4 regions of the Agrobacterium sp. NPDC089420 genome follow, and region 2 is predicted to be linked to each of the others. Evidence: predicted binding sites of a transcription regulator. Region 2 holds the regulator's gene; each other region holds the start of a gene.
The links. The regulator LexA, encoded in region 2, represses DNA repair genes until DNA is damaged. The targets are predictions, from matches to a motif close to TGTTCNNNNTGTGTTCNG.

Region 1 (4,213 bases), on a different contig from region 2:
CGCTCAGCATGGCCGGCATCATCCTCACCGCCGCAGCGCTCGGATTTCTCGGCCTCGGCGCCCAGCCGCCGGCGCCGGAATGGGGCGCCATGATCTCCAACGGCCGCAAGTTCATGCTCGACAACTGGTGGGTCGCCGTCATGCCCGGCATCGCCATCCTCGTCACCAGCCTTGCGTTCAACCTCGTCGGCGATACGCTTCGCGATATTCTGGATCCACGCCATGCCCGGTAATGAACCCATTCTCAAGATACGGGATCTCTCGGTGCGTTTCGGCCGCGCCAGCATTCCCGCCGTCAACAATGTCAACCTCGATCTCGGGGCGGAAAGGGTTGGCATCGTCGGCGAATCCGGTTCGGGCAAGTCGACGCTCGGGCGCGCCGTCATGCGGCTTCTGCCGCCCTCGGCGCGGGTCGACGCATCGACACTCGATTTCGAGGGCGCGCCGCTTCTCACCCGCAGCGAAAAAGCCATGCGCAGCCTTCGCGGCAACCGCCTGGCGCTCATCATGCAGGACCCGCGCTACTCCCTCAACCCTGTCCTGCCCGTTGGCAAGCAGGTTGCCGAAGCCGCACTTCTCCACCAGAAGATCAGCAAGGCGCGCGCGCTCGAACTTGCAGCGGAAATGCTCGGGCGGGTGCGTATCGCCGATGTCGAAAGAACGATGCAGCTTTATCCGCACCAGATATCGGGCGGCATGGGCCAGCGCGTGATGATCGCCATGATGCTTCTGGCAAAACCGCGCCTCGTGATCGCCGACGAACCGACATCGGCCCTTGATGTCAGCGTGCGGGGCGATGTGCTGCGGCTGCTCGACGAGCTTGTTCGCGAAAACAACTCGGCCCTTCTGCTCATCAGCCACGATATCCGCATGGTCGCGTCCTTTTGCGAAAGAATTCTTGTCATGTATCAGGGCCGCGTCGTTGAAACGCTCAACCGTCTTGATGAGGCCAAACATCCCTATACGCGCGGACTGATCGCGGCGATGCCGGATCCGAAAAACCCGGTCCGCCGGCTGCAGGTGCTGGACCGCAAAGCCATCAACGAAGCAGGGAGCCTGTCATGATCGACGTCAAGGAACTGTCCGTTTCCTTCGGTCAGGGAGAAGGCCGCAAGCAGGTCGTCAAATCCGTTTCCTTCTCGGTCGGTAAAGGCGAGACGCTTGGCATCGTCGGCGAATCCGGCTGCGGCAAATCCACCGTCCTGCGTTCGCTTGCCGGGCTGGACCGCCATTGGCAGGGGACGATCTCGCTCAACGGCAATCCGGTCGATCCCGAGCGCACCAAGGAGCAACTGCTGCTGGCGCAGATGGTCTTTCAGGATCCCTACAGCTCCATCCATCCGCGCCACCGTATCGAGCGCGTGCTTGCCGAGCCCGTGAGGGCGATGAAGAAGGGCGAAGGCTGGGATCGCGTCGCCCCCGCGCTGCAGCAGGTGGGGTTGCCGACGGGTTTCGCCGAGCGTTTTCCGCACCAGCTGTCGGGCGGACAGCGCCAGCGTGTGGCCATTGCGCGCGCGCTGATGCTTGAACCGGAAATCCTGCTGCTGGACGAACCGACATCAGCGCTGGATGTCTCGGTACAGGCCGAGGTTCTCAACCTTCTGTGCGACCTGCGCGATCAGCGCGGGCTTACCTATGTCCTCGTCAGCCACGATCTTTCGGTGATCGCCCATATGTGCGACCGCGTGCTGGTGATGCAGAATGGCAGCTTCGTCGACGAGTTGACGAAGGACGACCTGCAACAGGGAAAAACCCATCACCCCTATTCGCAGATGCTGTTCGATGCGACGGTGATAACGCCGGAAAGATGATTTGGCGCCGGCCTGTCACGCACAGGCTGAACCTGACATGCCTGGGCGGATGGCAACGGCCATCCCCTTGCACCCGGAAAGGCGAGGACGCCTTGCCCCTCGCCAGCGTCTGCACCCGCAACCGCGTCCCGATGGCCCCGTCATTCCTCGCCGCCCCGCAAAAACTTGGTGATACGGGTCTTAGGACGCGGTGGGCCGCGTATTGCGCCTCGTGACCCCTTAGGACCTGGCGCGAGGACAATCGCGCCGGATGGCGTCCCCACCGCCTCATGTGCCGGGGCGACACCCCGTACTTTGACGGGCGAAGAATGCGTTCGGCATTTGTTCTGGATTGCTGTTTGAGTCTTTGCTAATCATTGCAACAACGGGGCAGACATGGCGAGCCGCAGCACGGCCCGCCGGCCTTTTTGCCGAGGCCCCGTCGGACGGACAACCACATATCAAGGATTGCAGGCATGGCGGTTGCCTATCTGGACAAGTTGAACGAACAGCAGCGCAGGGCGGTGGAACACGGCGTCGGGCTGACGGAAGGGCAGACGGCCGGGCCGTTATTGATCATCGCCGGCGCCGGTTCCGGCAAGACCAACACGCTTGCCCATCGCGTCGCGCATCTGATCGTGAATGGCGCCGATCCCCGCCGCATCCTGCTGATGACCTTTTCAAGACGTGCCGCCTCGGAAATGGCGCGGCGTGTCGAGCGGATCTGCAAGCAGGTCATCGGCGGCAATTCGGGAGCGCTTGCCGATACGCTTTCCTGGTCCGGCACATTTCACGGCATCGGCGCACGCCTTTTGCGCATCTATGCCGAACAGATCGGCCTCAATATCGATTTTACCATCCACGACCGCGAAGACAGCGCCGACCTGATGAATCTGGCCCGGCACGAACTCGGTTTCTCCAAGACCGAAAGCCGCTTTCCGACGAAGGGAACATGCCTTGCGATCTATTCGCGCGCGGTGAATTCCCAGACGGCGTTGAAGGACATCCTGCGCCAGCACTATCCATGGGTCGCCAGCTGGGAGAGCGAACTCAAGGCGCTGTTTGCGGCCTATGTCGAGGCCAAACAGGTCCAGAACGTGCTCGATTACGACGATCTTTTGCTCTACTGGGCGCAAATGGTGAGCGATCCCGTCCTGGCGGAGGATATCGGCAACCGTTTCGACCATGTGATGGTCGACGAATATCAGGATACCAACCGGCTGCAGGCCTCGGTGCTGATGGCGCTCAAGCCCGGCGGCCGCGGCCTGACCGTGGTGGGCGACGATGCGCAGTCGATCTATTCGTTCCGCGCGGCGACGGTGCGAAACATCCTCGATTTTCCGGCTTCCTTCAGCCCGGCCGCCGATATCATCACGCTGGATCGCAACTATCGCTCGACGCAGCCGATCCTGGCGGCCGCCAACGGCGTCATCGATCTGGCGCGCGAGCGGTTCACCAAGAACCTCTGGACCGAGCGGCAGTCGCTGGAGCGCCCGAAACTCGTGACGGTGAAGGACGAAACCGAACAGGCGAACTTCATCATCGACCAGATCCTTGCCAATCGCGAGACGGGCATGACCCTGAAGCAGCAGGCCGTGCTGTTCCGCACCTCCAGCCACAGCGGCCCGCTTGAGGTGGAGCTGACCCGCCGCAACATTCCCTTCGTCAAATTCGGCGGCCTGAAATTCCTCGACAGCGCCCATGTGAAGGGCATGCTGGCCGTGCTGCGCTTCGCGCAGAACCCGCGCGACCGCGTCGCCGGTTTCCGGCTGCTGCAGATGCTGCCCGGCATCGGCCCGAAGAAAGCCGGCAATCTTCTCGATGTGATCGCGACAGATCCGGAGCCGCTGCTTGCCCTTGCCGAAATTCCGCCGCCGCCGAAGACCGGCGACGACTGGACGGCTTTCACGCAATTGCTGGTGCGGCTGCGGCAGGGGCAAAACGGCTGGCCGGGCGAGATCGGGCAGGCGCGGCTGTGGTACGAGCCCCATCTCGAACGCCTCCATGAAGACGCCGATGCCCGCAAGGCGGATTTGCTGCAACTCGAGCAGATCGCTGGCGGTTATGCCTCACGCGAACGGTTTCTGACCGAGCTGACGCTCGATCCGCCCGATGCCACCAGCGATCAGGCCGGCGTGCCGCTTCTTGACGAGGATTATCTCAGCCTGTCGACCATTCATTCGGCAAAGGGTCAGGAATGGCGAGCCGTCTTCATCCTGAATGTGGTGGACGGCTGCATCCCCTCCGATCTCGGGGTCGGCACCACCCAGGAACTCGAGGAGGAGCGCCGGCTGCTTTATGTCGCCATGACGCGCGCCAAGGACAGCCTGTCGCTGATCACGCCGCAACGTTTCTTCACCGGCGGCCAGAACCAGCAGGGCGACCGGCACGTCTACGCGGCAAGAACCCGCTTCATCCCGGCA
Region 2 (4,213 bases):
GAAACAGAAGCCCTTCGGCGATTTCGTCGCGGAGCTGGAAAAAGCTGCCAAGGGCTGACGATCGCGACGCCGGCCGGCTTCCGCCCCGGGCGGCGTCGTCTCGCGCCCACCACAGGATCGGCGGGAGCCTCACTCACGCCGGCATTCATACGGTTTCAGTTTTCAGGAGATGCGCCAATGCTCGAAGGAGCCTTGTCCGCCGCCAATCGCGTTGACGGTTTCATCGCCATCCTCTGCCGCGTCATCATCGTGGCGTCCGGCATTCTGCTCACGACCATCATGACCACGAATGTCATCGTGCGTTACGTCTCGACATCCGGCGGTCTGGATTTCGCGGAAGAGCTGCCGACCATGCTGTTTCCCTGGTTCATCGTCGCCGGCATCACGCTCGCGGCGCAGAACGGCGCGCATATGGCGGTGGAATGGATCTATGACAAGTTCGACGACCGCGGCAAGGTCGGCGTTCTGCTGTTCGCCAATCTCGTGACGGTCGCGAGTTTCATCGTTCTGGCGCAGCAGGCGCTGGTCGTCGCCGAGATCGCCGGCGCTGAAATAAGCCCGGTTCTGCAATTGCCCAACAGCATCGGTTATTACTCCATCGCCTTCGGCGCGGCACTGGTCTCGATCACCACCGCAACCGCCAGCCTGCGCATTCTGTCCGGCGGCTGGCACGCGCGCCCGCACGGCGCAACCGAGGAGATGCCCCTATGACCATCGTGATGATCATTGCATTTTGCATTCTCATGATGCTGGCGGTTCCCGTCGGTTACGCGCTGATCATTTCGGCAGGCGTCGCCGTGCTGTGGAACGGTTATGTGCCGCTTTCCATCGTGGCGCAGCAGGTCTATGACCAGACACAGTCCTTCCCCATGCTGGCGCTGCCGTTCTTCATGCTGGCCGGCACGCTGATGCTGGGCGGCAAACTCGGAACCCAGCTTTTGGAACTCGCCTCCAAAGCCATGCAGCGCTGGCGCGGCGGCCCGCTTTCCACCACTGTCATCTCTTCGGTGGTGTTTGGCGGCGTCTCCGGCTCTGCGGTCGCCAATGCCAGCGCACTGGGTTCGGTGCTCATTCCATGGCAGAAACGCCAGGGTTATCCCGCGCCTCTCTGCGCGGCGAACAATGCCACCTCGGCCGTTATCGACGTGCTCATTCCGCCCTCTATCCCGATGATCCTCTATTCGCTGGTGAGCGGCGTCAGCATCGCCAATCTGTTCATTGCCGGAATCTTGCCCGGCCTGCTGATGGCCGTCGGCTTCATCATCGTCTGCTGGGCGATTGCCGTGCGCCGCGGTTATGCGGTCAGCGATGAACGCATCCGCAAGCGCGATCTGGCGGTTCTGGCATTTCGCAGCCTGCCGGCGATCCTTCTGCCGATACTCATCATCCTCGGCCTGCGCTTCGGCTTTGCGACGCCCACGGAGGTGGCCGTTCTTTCGGTCGTTTATTCGCTCGTGCTCAGCATCGTCTTTTACCGCGACCTGACGTGGAAACGTTTCTGCGACAATTTCGTCGAGGCGGGTTCGGCAACCGGCGTCGTCATGCTGGTGATCATGGGCAGCGCCGCGGTGGGCTGGGTCCTCACCTTCGATCAGGCGCCCCAGCATTTCGCCACCTGGGTGGCGGAAAACATCTCGAACCCGATCCTGATCATTCTCATGATGAACATCCTGATGCTGATCATCGGCATGCCGCTCGATCTGCCGCCGTCGATCCTGCTGCTCGGACCGATCTTCGTGCCGCTGGCGGACATGATCGGGCTCGACCGGGTGCAGCTCGGCATGATGATGGTCATCAATCTCGGCATCGGGCTTTATACGCCGCCGATCGGCACCACGCTCTTCATCTCGTCCTCCATCGCCAGAGCGCCGCTCGGCGCGACGACCAGGGAGTTGTGGCCGTTCTTTGCCATGGCAATGCTGCTGCTTATCGCCGTCAGCTTCATCCCCGCCCTGACGATCTACTGACCTCGCCTGCAGCAGAACCGGAGACCATCGGCTAACGCCCCGGCCGGTGGTTTTTCGTTCACGATCTATCCTTCAAGATACGGCAAATCTTCGTTCCGCCGCTTCGCCGATGAAATCACGATCTGAGATGGAACCTTCACGAAATTTTAGGGGATTGCGGAACACATATGGAACATATAGTGTTCGTTCTGTATTTGTTTCGCGACCTCAACGACGATTCTCAAGGGTGTTTTCCTCATGCTCACGCGCAAACAGCAGGAATTGCTTCTCTTCATTCATGAAAGAATGAAAGAGTCCGGCGTGCCGCCCTCCTTCGATGAAATGAAGGACGCACTCGACCTTGCCTCCAAATCCGGCATCCACCGGCTGATCACGGCCCTCGAGGAGCGCGGCTTCATTCGCCGGCTACCTAACAGGGCGCGGGCGCTGGAAGTCATCAAGCTGCCGGAGGCCTACGCGCCGGGTGCGAGGCCGCAACGCGGTTTTTCGCCGAGCGTCATCGAAGGCAGCCTCGGCAAACCGAAGGCGCCGGAACCGGCACCCGCCCCCAAGGCGCCTGCCAACGATCTCGGCGGGGCGGTCACCGTGCCGGTCATGGGCCGCATTGCCGCAGGCGTGCCGATTTCCGCCATTCAGAACAATACGCATGACGTTGCCGTGCCTGTGGACATGCTGGGTTCCGGCGAACATTACGCTCTTGAGGTCAAGGGCGATTCGATGATCGAGGCCGGCATTTTCGATGGCGACACCGTCATTATCCGCAATGGCAACATTGCCAATCCCGGCGATATCGTCGTGGCGCTGGTGGATGACGAGGAGGCGACGCTGAAACGCTTCCGCCGCAAGGGCGCCTCCATTGCACTGGAGGCAGCCAACCCCGCCTATGAGACCCGCATCTTCGGGCCGGACCGGGTGAAGATCCAGGGCAAGCTGGTGGGGCTGATCCGCCGTTACCATTGATCGCTAATGGCCGCCATCGTCTCGGCGCGAACATCGCCCCGGTGAGGAGACCTCCATTGAGGATGGCGGCAATTCTGCACTTCGGCTGACTATGTCGATTCCGGGCCGACACATTCGTCCCGGGAGCAGCTGCATTCCGTTCCGCTGATCATCGGCTCCGGTCTTCATATGATATTGCGGCTTTGGCCCGGCCTGTTGCGCCCCGTGCCTCATCTGCATGGAGTTTCGATAACGTAGCGGGGTGTTTCGCCCGTGGGATGGACTTAACGCGACATCGTCACTGAACGGCGACATCCTCATCGCGTGACCCGCCGCCACTCATCAAAGGCGCTTATGGGTGCCATGGATTATTTTCGATATTCCGCAGCGCTTCGACATGTATAGAAATAAGCGTGATATCCGGGAGACAAGCCATGTACGATCTTTATATCGCCAACAAGAACTATTCCTCCTGGTCGCTGCGGCCCTGGGTCTTGATGCGCACGCTCGGTATCGCCTTCGATGAGAAGCTCGTTCCGTTCGGCGAAGGCGTTTCCTTCTCCAGCTTTTCGCCAACGGGCAAGGTGCCATGCCTTGTCGATGAGGGCGTGACGATATGGGAATCGCTGTCGATCGCCGAATATCTTGCCGAAAGGCATCAGGGCGTCTGGGCAAGCGACAAACAGGCGCGGGCATGGTCGCGGTCGGCTGCGAGCGAAATGCATGCCGGCTTTTCCTCGCTGCGCAATCTCTATCCCATGTCGGTCGGTATTCGGGTCAAGCCGAAGGCCGGCGATGCCGGACTTGCCGCCGATATCAGGCGCATCGACGCGCTGTGGAGCGAAGGCCTGAGGCAATTCGGCGGCCCCTACCTTGCCGGCCAGAAATTCACCGCGGTCGACGCCTTCTTCTGCCCGGTCGCATTCCGTTTCCAGACCTATGGCGCCGATCTTTCACCGGATGCGAAGGCCTATTGCGACCGGCTGCTCGCCCTGCCCGCCATGCGCGAATGGTATGAGGCCGGATTGCGGGAGATCTGGCGCGATGCCGCCCATGAAGAAGAAATAGGCGGCATTGGCGAACTGACCGCGGATCTGCGTCTCAAGGCCTGAGACCCAGCACTGGCGGTCGTCACTGCGACGTCGCCAGCAGCTGCCGGATGTTTTCGGGAACATCGTGCTCGAAACTACCGCTCTTCCAGTCGTAATAGCGGTGTTCGCTCCAAGGCCTGTCCACCCCCGCTATAGCGGCGCGCAGCCGTCCGACCACGGCGGGCTGTTCACTGCCGGCGAAACTCATTTCCACCG
Region 3 (4,213 bases), on a different contig from region 2:
TTGCGCGCCTTCGGTTTCAGTTCGTCGGTCTCGATGATGTCGGCGGCTGCCGCCAGCATCGGAATGTCGCGGGCGCGGGCATAGTCGTGCAGGTTACGGATCGTCGTATCGCCAAGGCCGCGCTTCGGCGTATTGACGATCCGCTCGAAGGCGAGATCGTCGGCCGGCTGGCAGACGAGGCGGAAATAGGCCATGGCGTCGCGGATTTCGAGGCGCTCGTAAAAGCGCGGGCCGCCGATGACGCGGTAATTGAGGCCGAGCGTGACGAAACGGTCTTCGAATTCGCGCATCTGGAAGGAGGCGCGGACGAGAATGGCCATGTCGTTCAGCTTGTGGCTCTTGCGCTGAAGCTGTTCGATCTCCTCGCCGACCGCGCGGGCTTCCTCCTCGGAATCCCAGGCCGCATGCACCACGACCTTTTCATCGTCCGGGCTGCTGCGCTCGGTAAACAGCGTCTTGCCGAGACGGCCCTCATTATGGGCGATCAGATGACCGGCCGCGCCGAGAATATGTTCGGTGGAGCGGTAATTGCGTTCGAGCTTGATGACCTTGGCGCCGGGGAAATCCTTGTCGAAGCGCAGGATATTGTCCACTTCTGCGCCACGCCAGCCATAGATCGACTGGTCGTCGTCACCCACGCAACAGACGTTCTGCGGCTCGCCCTTGGCGCGCTGTGCGAGAAGCCTCAGCCACATATATTGCGCCGTGTTGGTGTCCTGATATTCGTCCACCAGAATGTAACGGAACTTCTGGTGATACTCCTTCAGAATATCGGTGTGGCGGCGGAAAATGCTGATCGGGTGCATCAGTAGATCGCCGAAGTCGCAGGCATTCAGCGTTTTCAGCCGGTTCTGATAGGCGGTGTAAAGCTCGCGGCCCTTGCCATTGGCGAAGGCGCGGCTGTCGCCCTCCGGAATATCCGGCGGCGTCAGGCCCTTGTTCTTCCAGCCGTCGATCATGCCGGCGAACTGCTTGGCCGGCCAGCGCTTGTCGTCCAGACCTTCAGCCTGGATGAGCTGCTTGATCAGCCGCACCACGTCGTCGGTATCGAGAATGGTGAAGTCCGATTTGAGGCCGACGAGTTCGGCATGGCGGCGCAGCAGCTTGACGCCGATGGAGTGGAAGGTGCCGAGCCAGGGCATGCCCTCGACAGCGCCGCCGACCAGAACGCCGATACGTTCCTTCATCTCGCGCGCCGCCTTGTTGGTGAAGGTCACGGCAAGGATCTGGCTCGGATAGGCGCGGCCGGTCGCTAGAATATGGGCGATACGGGTCGTCAGAACGCGGGTCTTGCCGGTGCCGGCGCCGGCGAGCACCAGCACGGGTCCGTCCAGAGTTTCCACGGCATCGCGCTGTTCCGGGTTGAGGCCGGAAAGATAGTCGGGCGCTGCACGCGTCTGGTCGCGCGCCGCCATGGCGCGGGCGGCAATGCCAAGCCCGCCGCCGCTCTCCGCACCGGCATTGTTCGTCGCCCTGCGCGGCGTCACGGGTTCTTCATCGAAGAACGGCATATCGTCAAAACTGTTGCTCATGCGGCCCAATGTAGTGATTCGGGATATAAAGGCCAGAACCGTGTTCTGCTTTTATTCCGGTATCAACCGTCAAAACGCCCATTCCAAGGCATTTTTTCGCTTCATGCCTGCCTGTCGGCGTCGAAAGCCGCGTCCACCGGCAATTGCAGCGCCACCGCAAGCTGGTTGGTCTTGGCGGCAAGCGCGATCACCCGCATCAGATCGGCATGCTGTTCTCGCGTCATGCCCTTGGCTTTGGCGGCGGCCGTGTGGGAATGGGCGCAATAGGAGCAGCCATTGGTGACGGAAACGGCGATATAGAGCATTTCCTTCACAAGGGGATCGAGCGCCGAGGGCGTGGCCATCACCGTCTTGACCTCTGCCCAGGTCTTTTCCAGAAGATCGGGGTCGAAGGCGAGATAGAGCCACATATTGTTGACGAAATCGGATTTGCGGGTGGTGCGGATATCATCGAACACCGCCTTGACGCGCGGGTTGGCTTCGGGGTTCTCGGTTTTCGTTACGGCGCTCATGGTTTCCTCCGGTTATCGGCCCTCATGGCGGCAGATTAGCGCAATGGCGGATATTTGCGACAGGAATGCGCGCTCCGATGGCCTTCTGGCTGCGCGGGACAGCAATTGCACCCAAATTACAATTACGTAAGGAACGGATTTGTGCGTTGCCTTGCCCCCGCCAAGCGGGAATACTGCACCTGTCCCGGAACGTGCCGTTTTCGGGAACGTATCGTGCTGCGCGGATCAACCGGAGAAATACATGCGGGTCTGGAAACAGGTGGGTGTCAGTGTTGCGGTGGTGGGAGCCGGGCTCTGTCTCTGGGGCTTTTATTCGCCCGATGCCCGCAATCTGCTCGCCAGCATGGGACTTGGCAAAACGCCGGCCGGCGCGATCGAAGTCGCCGCCGCCGGCAGCGCGGCGGGTGCGTCATCGGGCGAGAATGCCGGCGGCGCGCGGCGCAATAACAACGCCACCCTGGTGGTGACGGCGCCGGTCAAAAAAGGCACGGTCAATGACCGGCTGAACGCCATCGGCAATGGCGAGGCGATCCAGTCGGTCGTCGTCATGCCGCAGGCAACCGGTACGCTTTCGGAAATCCGCACCTCATCCGGCGCCCGCGTCGTCAAGGGACAGGTGCTGGCGCGGCTCGATGACGAGGAGCAGGTGATCGAGCGTGACAAGGCGCAGGTGGCGCTGCGCAGCGCCGTCGAAAAATCCAGTTCCTACAAGAACCTGAAATCCGTTTCCCGCCTCGATGTGCTGGATGCGCAGATCGCCGAGGAAGCCGCCAAGCTTGCGCTGAGCACCGCGGAACTCAATCTCAAGCGCCGCGATATCGTCGCACCCATCGAAGGTGTGGCCGGTATCGTCGCCGCCAATATCGGCGACAACGTCACCACGCAGTCGACCATCGTCAGCATCGACGACCGCTCCGAAATTCTCGTCAATTTCTGGGCGCCGGAGCGGTTCGCAACGGCAATAAAGGTCGGCATGGCGGTGGAGGCGACGTCGATTTCACGGCCGGGGGAGACCTTCAAGGGTGAGGTCGAGGCCGTCGACAACCGCGTCGACGAGGCAAGCCGCACGATCCGCATCCGGGCGAAGTTCGGCAATGAGAAGGATGAGCTGAGGGCCGGCATGTCCTTCGGCGTCACCATGCGTTTTGCCGGCGAGACCTATGCCTCGGTCGATCCGCTGGCCGTGCAGTGGGATGCGGAAGGCTCCTATGTCTGGCGTGTCGCCGACAACAAGTCGCACAAGGTGCGGGTGCAGATCGTGCAGCGTAATCCCGATGCCGTTCTCGTCAAGGCCGAGCTTTCCGAGGGTGAGCCTGTGGTGATCGAGGGCCTGCAGCGCGTTCGCGAAGGCGGCGCGGTCCGCGTCGGCAGCCAGCCGAAACCCGAGGAGGTTGCCAGCCAATGACGACGCAGCCGCCCTCCGGTCAGGATTCCAAGCTCGCCTTTACCGCCCTGTTCGTGCGCCGGCCAATTCTGGCGGCGGTCCTCAACACGCTGCTGGTCGTTGCCGGCCTTGCCGCGCTGGTCGGCGTTGAAGTGCGCGAACTGCCGGATGTCGACCGGCCGATGATCAGCGTCAGGACCACCTATGAGGGGGCGGCGCCCGAGACCATCGACCAGGAGGTGACGCAGACCATCGAAGGCGCGGTGGCGCGTGTCAGCGGCGTCAAGTCCATCTCGTCCAACTCGCAATTCGGCACCAGCCGCGTGACGCTGGAATTCGGCGACAATGTCGATCTGGCCGTTGCCGCCAACGACGTGCGCGACGCCATCGGCCGCGTCACCAACCAGCTGCCGGACGATGCCGACGAACCGCAGATCATCAAGGCGGATTCCGACAGCCAGCCGATCATGCGCCTTGCCGTCACCTCGACCACGCTCAGCATGCAAGACCTGACCAAGCTGGTGGATGACGAAATCATCGACCGCCTGGCCGCCGTCGACGGCGTGGCGGATGTGGAGCTTTACGGCGATCAGGAAAAGGTTTTCCGGGTCGATCTCAATCAGGCGGCCTTGGCGAGCCGCGGTTTGACCGTGACCGATGTTTCGAACGCGCTGGCGAGCGCTGCCCTCGACGTGCCGGCCGGGTCGCTGAAAAGCACGACGCAGGATATCGTCGTGCGCGCCACCGCAAGCCTCACGAAGCCCGAGGATTTCTCCAATCTTCTC
Region 4 (4,213 bases), on a different contig from region 2:
CCAGCGTCTTCGGAATATCGAGAATGGCCTTGGCGCCGGCGCAGACGACGATCACGCCGGTTCTGGCAAGCTCGGTCAGGTCGGCGGAGATGTCGAAGGTCTCTTCCGCGCCCTTGTGCACGCCGCCGATGCCGCCGGTGGCGAAAACGCGGATGCCGGCGCGGGCGGCGGCGATCATGGTGGCGGCAACCGTGGTGGCGCCGGTGCGGCGCTCGGCAATTGCGAAGGCGATATCGGCGCGCGAGACCTTCATGGCGTCGGTGGTCTGGGCGAGCGCCTCGAGCTGGTCCTTCTCAAGGCCGATATGCAGGGTGCCGTGAATGACGGCGATGGTGGCGGGAACGGCACCCTGGTCGCGGATGATCTGCTCGACGCTTTCCGCCATCTCGATATTGCCGGGATAGGGCATGCCATGGGTGATGATGGTCGATTCGAGCGCCACGATCGGCGCGCCGCGCTGCTTGGCGGCGGCGACTTCCTGGGAATAGACGATGGGAAGGAGCGGGGAGATGGGCCGGGTCATTTTAGTTTGTTCCAATTTACAAAAGCGGGTTCATGCCAGCATTTCGGCCTGGGGAACAAGCCCCAACATGGCTTCGACACTGTCTTTTGATAGATCCTGGGCAGTGGCGAAGGGCGATTGCACGGTGATGGCGGCTGCGGCCGCACCGTGCCTCAAGGCTTCTGCAATCGTCTTTCCCCCGGCGATGGCGGCAAGGTAACCGGAAGCCATGGCGTCACCCGCGCCGGTCACGTCCTTCACATCACGGATGAGGGGCGGATGGAGCATCGCCGTTTCTGTCCTGTTGAAGGCCACGACCTCGCTTGCGCCGCGGGTGACGACGCCGCCGGAAAGCCCGGCCCCGCGCAGGATGGCGGGCCAGTCGCGGACATTGGCCGCCGTCTCGCCGGTAAGGGCGCGGGCCTCCGCTTCGTTCATGAAGAGGATGTCGATATCGGTAAGCGCGCCTTTCAGCTTCACCGCCTTGGCGGGCGAAATGGCGATGGCCGCGAGCGGCTTTTCGCAGGCGCGCGCGACGAGGCCGAGCGCCGTCAGCGTGTCTTCGGGAAGATTGGCGTCGCAGAGCAGGAGGTCGCTTGCTGTGATCGCCTCGCGCACGCCGCGCACCTTCAGGCGGCGCGGGGTGAACAGCTTGTAGAGATCCATGTCGGCCAGCGCGATGACCAGATTGCCGTCGCGCTCCAGAATGGCGGTGTAGCTCGGCGTGCGGCGATCGAGGAAGGTAAACGGCGTATCTTCCACACCCGCCTGGCGTGCGGCCTCCGCCACCGCTTCCCCCGTCACGTCGCCGCCGCGCGGGGCGATGATGCGGACCTGAAAACCGAGCCGGGAGAGATTGCGCGCGGCGTTAAAACCGCCTCCGCCTGCCTCTTCCATCCAGGAGCCCGGATTGCTGGCGCCGGGCGCCGTCTCGGTCTCGATCATGCCACGCCTGTCGATATGCGCACCACCCAGAACGAGTATTTTTTTCACGCTTGCGTTTCCCTCTCTGGCGGATGGAAAGACCGGACGATTCGGCCTAAACTGATGTCTTCCTGACCTCGCATCCGGTTTGCGGCTATAGGCCCGGCACGGAAAAACGAAAGCAGAACAAACGACTTATCGCTATTTGTTTTCAATATGCTGGCTCAGCCTTGCGAAATGAGAACAAATAGAGTACATACCGTTTCCATACTGCTTCATTGCCTGTGCGGCTTCAATAACCTAAAGGTGGTTCGGATGGCACAAAATTCTTTGCGTCTCGTAGAGGATAAATCGGTGGATAAAAGCAAGGCACTGGAAGCGGCGCTCTCCCAGATCGAACGGTCGTTCGGCAAGGGATCGATCATGAAGCTCGGTTCCAATGAAAATGTGGTGGAAGTTGAGACCGTTTCGACGGGTTCGCTCAGCCTGGATATCGCGCTCGGCATCGGCGGTCTGCCGAAGGGGCGTATCATTGAGATTTATGGTCCGGAAAGCTCGGGTAAAACGACGCTGGCGCTGCAGACGATTGCGGAAGCCCAGAAGAAGGGCGGCATCTGCGCCTTCGTCGACGCCGAACATGCGCTCGATCCGGTCTATGCCCGCAAGCTCGGCGTGGATCTGCAAGGCCTGCTGATCTCGCAGCCGGATACCGGCGAGCAGGCGCTTGAGATCACCGATACGCTGGTGCGTTCCGGTGCGGTGGACGTGCTCGTGGTCGACTCCGTTGCGGCGCTGACGCCGCGGGCGGAAATCGAAGGCGAGATGGGCGACAGCCTGCCGGGTCTTCAGGCGCGTCTGATGAGCCAGGCGCTCCGCAAGCTGACCGCCTCGATCTCCAAGTCGAAGTGCATGGTGATCTTCATCAACCAGATCCGCATGAAGATCGGCGTCATGTTCGGTTCGCCGGAAACGACGACGGGTGGTAACGCTCTCAAGTTCTACGCTTCCGTGCGCCTCGACATCCGCCGTATCGGCGCCGTCAAGGAGCGCGAAGAGGTTGTCGGCAACCAGACGCGCGTCAAGGTCGTCAAGAACAAGATGGCGCCGCCCTTCAAGCAGGTGGAATTCGACATCATGTATGGCGAAGGTGTTTCCAAGACCGGTGAGCTGGTCGATCTCGGCGTGAAGGCCGGTATCGTCGAGAAATCCGGCGCCTGGTTCTCCTATAACAGCCAGCGTCTCGGGCAGGGGCGTGAAAATGCCAAGACCTTCCTGCGCGACAATCCGGATACGGCCAACGAGATCGAACTGGCGCTGCGCCAGAATGCCGGTCTGATTGCCGACCGCTTCCTGCAGAATGGCGGCCCGGACGCCGGCGAAGGCGACGACGGCAGCGACGAGGGCTGATACATTCCGCGAAGGTCCGGGCATCGCTGCCCGGAGACTTTGCCGGACTGATAAGGATCAAAAGGGTCGAGCGATTTTTCTTCGCGCGGCCCTTTTTGTTTGCCGACGCGTCTTCGCTGGCCGCCATGGCTGGACAGGGCCGGGTGCGGACGATAAAAGCCAGTGATTTTGCAATATAGCCATCCTTCGGGGTGGCGGTGATGGACTCCAGCTGTGAGCGGTGTGTGGGCATGAGCGGTGTGAATGAAATTCGGTCGACCTTTCTCGACTACTTCAAGAAGAACGGACACGAGGTCGTGCCCTCCAGCCCGCTGGTGCCGCGCAACGATCCCACGCTGATGTTCACCAATGCCGGCATGGTGCAGTTCAAGAACGTCTTCACCGGTCTTGAAAGCCGTCCCTATTCCACGGCCGCCTCGGCGCAGAAATGCGTGCGTGCCGGCGGCAAGCATAACGACCTCGACAATGTCGGTTATACTGCCCGTCACCACACCTTCTTCGAAATGCTCGGCAATTTCTCCTTCGGCGATTATTTCAAGGAAGAGGCGATCACCCATGCCTGGAACCTGATCACCAGGGAATTCGGCATCGACCGCAACCGTCTGCTGGTCACGGTCTATCACACCGACGACGAGGCCTTTAACCTCTGGAAGAAGATCGCCGGTTTCTCCGACGACCGGATCATCCGCATTCCGACCAGCGACAATTTCTGGGCGATGGGCGATACCGGTCCCTGCGGTCCCTGTTCGGAAATCTTCTACGACCATGGCGATCATATCTGGGGTGGCCCGCCCGGTTCGCCGGAAGAGGATGGCGATCGTTTCATCGAAATCTGGAACCTCGTCTTCATGCAATATGAGCAGTTGACGAAGGAAGAGCGCATCGACCTGCCGCGTCCGTCGATCGATACCGGCATGGGTCTGGAGCGCATTTCCGCGCTGCTGCAGGGCAAGCACGACAATTACGACACCGACCTGTTCCGCGCGCTGATCGCCGCTTCCGTGGAAGCGACCGGCGTTCCGGCCGAAGGCGAAAAGCGCGCCAGCCACCGGGTCATCGCCGACCATTTGCGCTCGTCCGCCTTCCTGATCGCCGATGGCGTCCTGCCGTCGAATGAAGGCCGTGGTTATGTCCTGCGCCGCATCATGCGTCGCGCCATGCGCCATGCCGAGCTTCTCGGCGCGCGCGAGCCGCTGATCTACAAGCTGCTGCCGGCGCTGGTGCAGCAGATGGGCCGCGCCTATCCGGAACTGGTCCGCGCCGAGGCGCTGATTTCCGAGACGCTGAAGCTTGAAGAAACCCGTTTCCGCAAGACGCTGGAACGCGGCCTGTCGCTGCTTTCCGACGCCACCTCGACGCTGCACAAGGGCGACATGCTGG

Region 1: a site for LexA is predicted at 2,123-2,140, ahead of ACI2KA_RS16925 (ATP-dependent helicase). Genes of this name have one in related genera too.
Region 3: a site for LexA is predicted at 1,574-1,591, ahead of ACI2KA_RS01400 (ATP-dependent helicase). Genes of this name have one in related genera too.
Region 4: a site for LexA is predicted at 1,666-1,683, ahead of recA (recombinase RecA). Genes of this name have one in related genera too.

What each region holds. Positions count from the first base shown of each region.
Region 1 covers NZ_JBJDMY010000010.1:181,304-185,516, forward strand. The annotation lists gene ACI2KA_RS16910 (ABC transporter permease) at 1-233, shown strand, start outside; gene ACI2KA_RS16915 (ABC transporter ATP-binding protein) at 223-1,065, shown strand; gene ACI2KA_RS16920 (ABC transporter ATP-binding protein) at 1,062-1,811, shown strand; gene ACI2KA_RS16925 (ATP-dependent helicase) at 2,267-4,213, shown strand, end outside.
Region 2 covers NZ_JBJDMY010000005.1:11,567-15,779, forward strand. The annotation lists gene ACI2KA_RS08985 (TRAP transporter substrate-binding protein) at 1-58, shown strand, start outside; gene ACI2KA_RS08990 (TRAP transporter small permease) at 178-711, shown strand; gene ACI2KA_RS08995 (TRAP transporter large permease subunit) at 708-1,967, shown strand; gene lexA (transcriptional repressor LexA) at 2,205-2,927, shown strand; gene ACI2KA_RS09005 (glutathione S-transferase family protein) at 3,341-4,018, shown strand; gene ACI2KA_RS09010 (ComEC/Rec2 family competence protein) at 4,038-4,213, opposite strand, start outside.
Region 3 covers NZ_JBJDMY010000001.1:271,427-275,639, reverse strand. The annotation lists gene ACI2KA_RS01400 (ATP-dependent helicase) at 1-1,532, opposite strand, end outside; gene ACI2KA_RS01395 (carboxymuconolactone decarboxylase family protein) at 1,634-2,044, opposite strand; gene ACI2KA_RS01390 (efflux RND transporter periplasmic adaptor subunit) at 2,286-3,449, shown strand; gene ACI2KA_RS01385 (efflux RND transporter permease subunit) at 3,446-4,213, shown strand, end outside.
Region 4 covers NZ_JBJDMY010000001.1:115,920-120,132, reverse strand. The annotation lists gene ACI2KA_RS00575 (pseudouridine-5'-phosphate glycosidase) at 1-523, opposite strand, end outside; gene ACI2KA_RS00570 (carbohydrate kinase family protein) at 554-1,495, opposite strand; gene recA (recombinase RecA) at 1,742-2,833, shown strand; gene alaS (alanine--tRNA ligase) at 3,064-4,213, shown strand, end outside.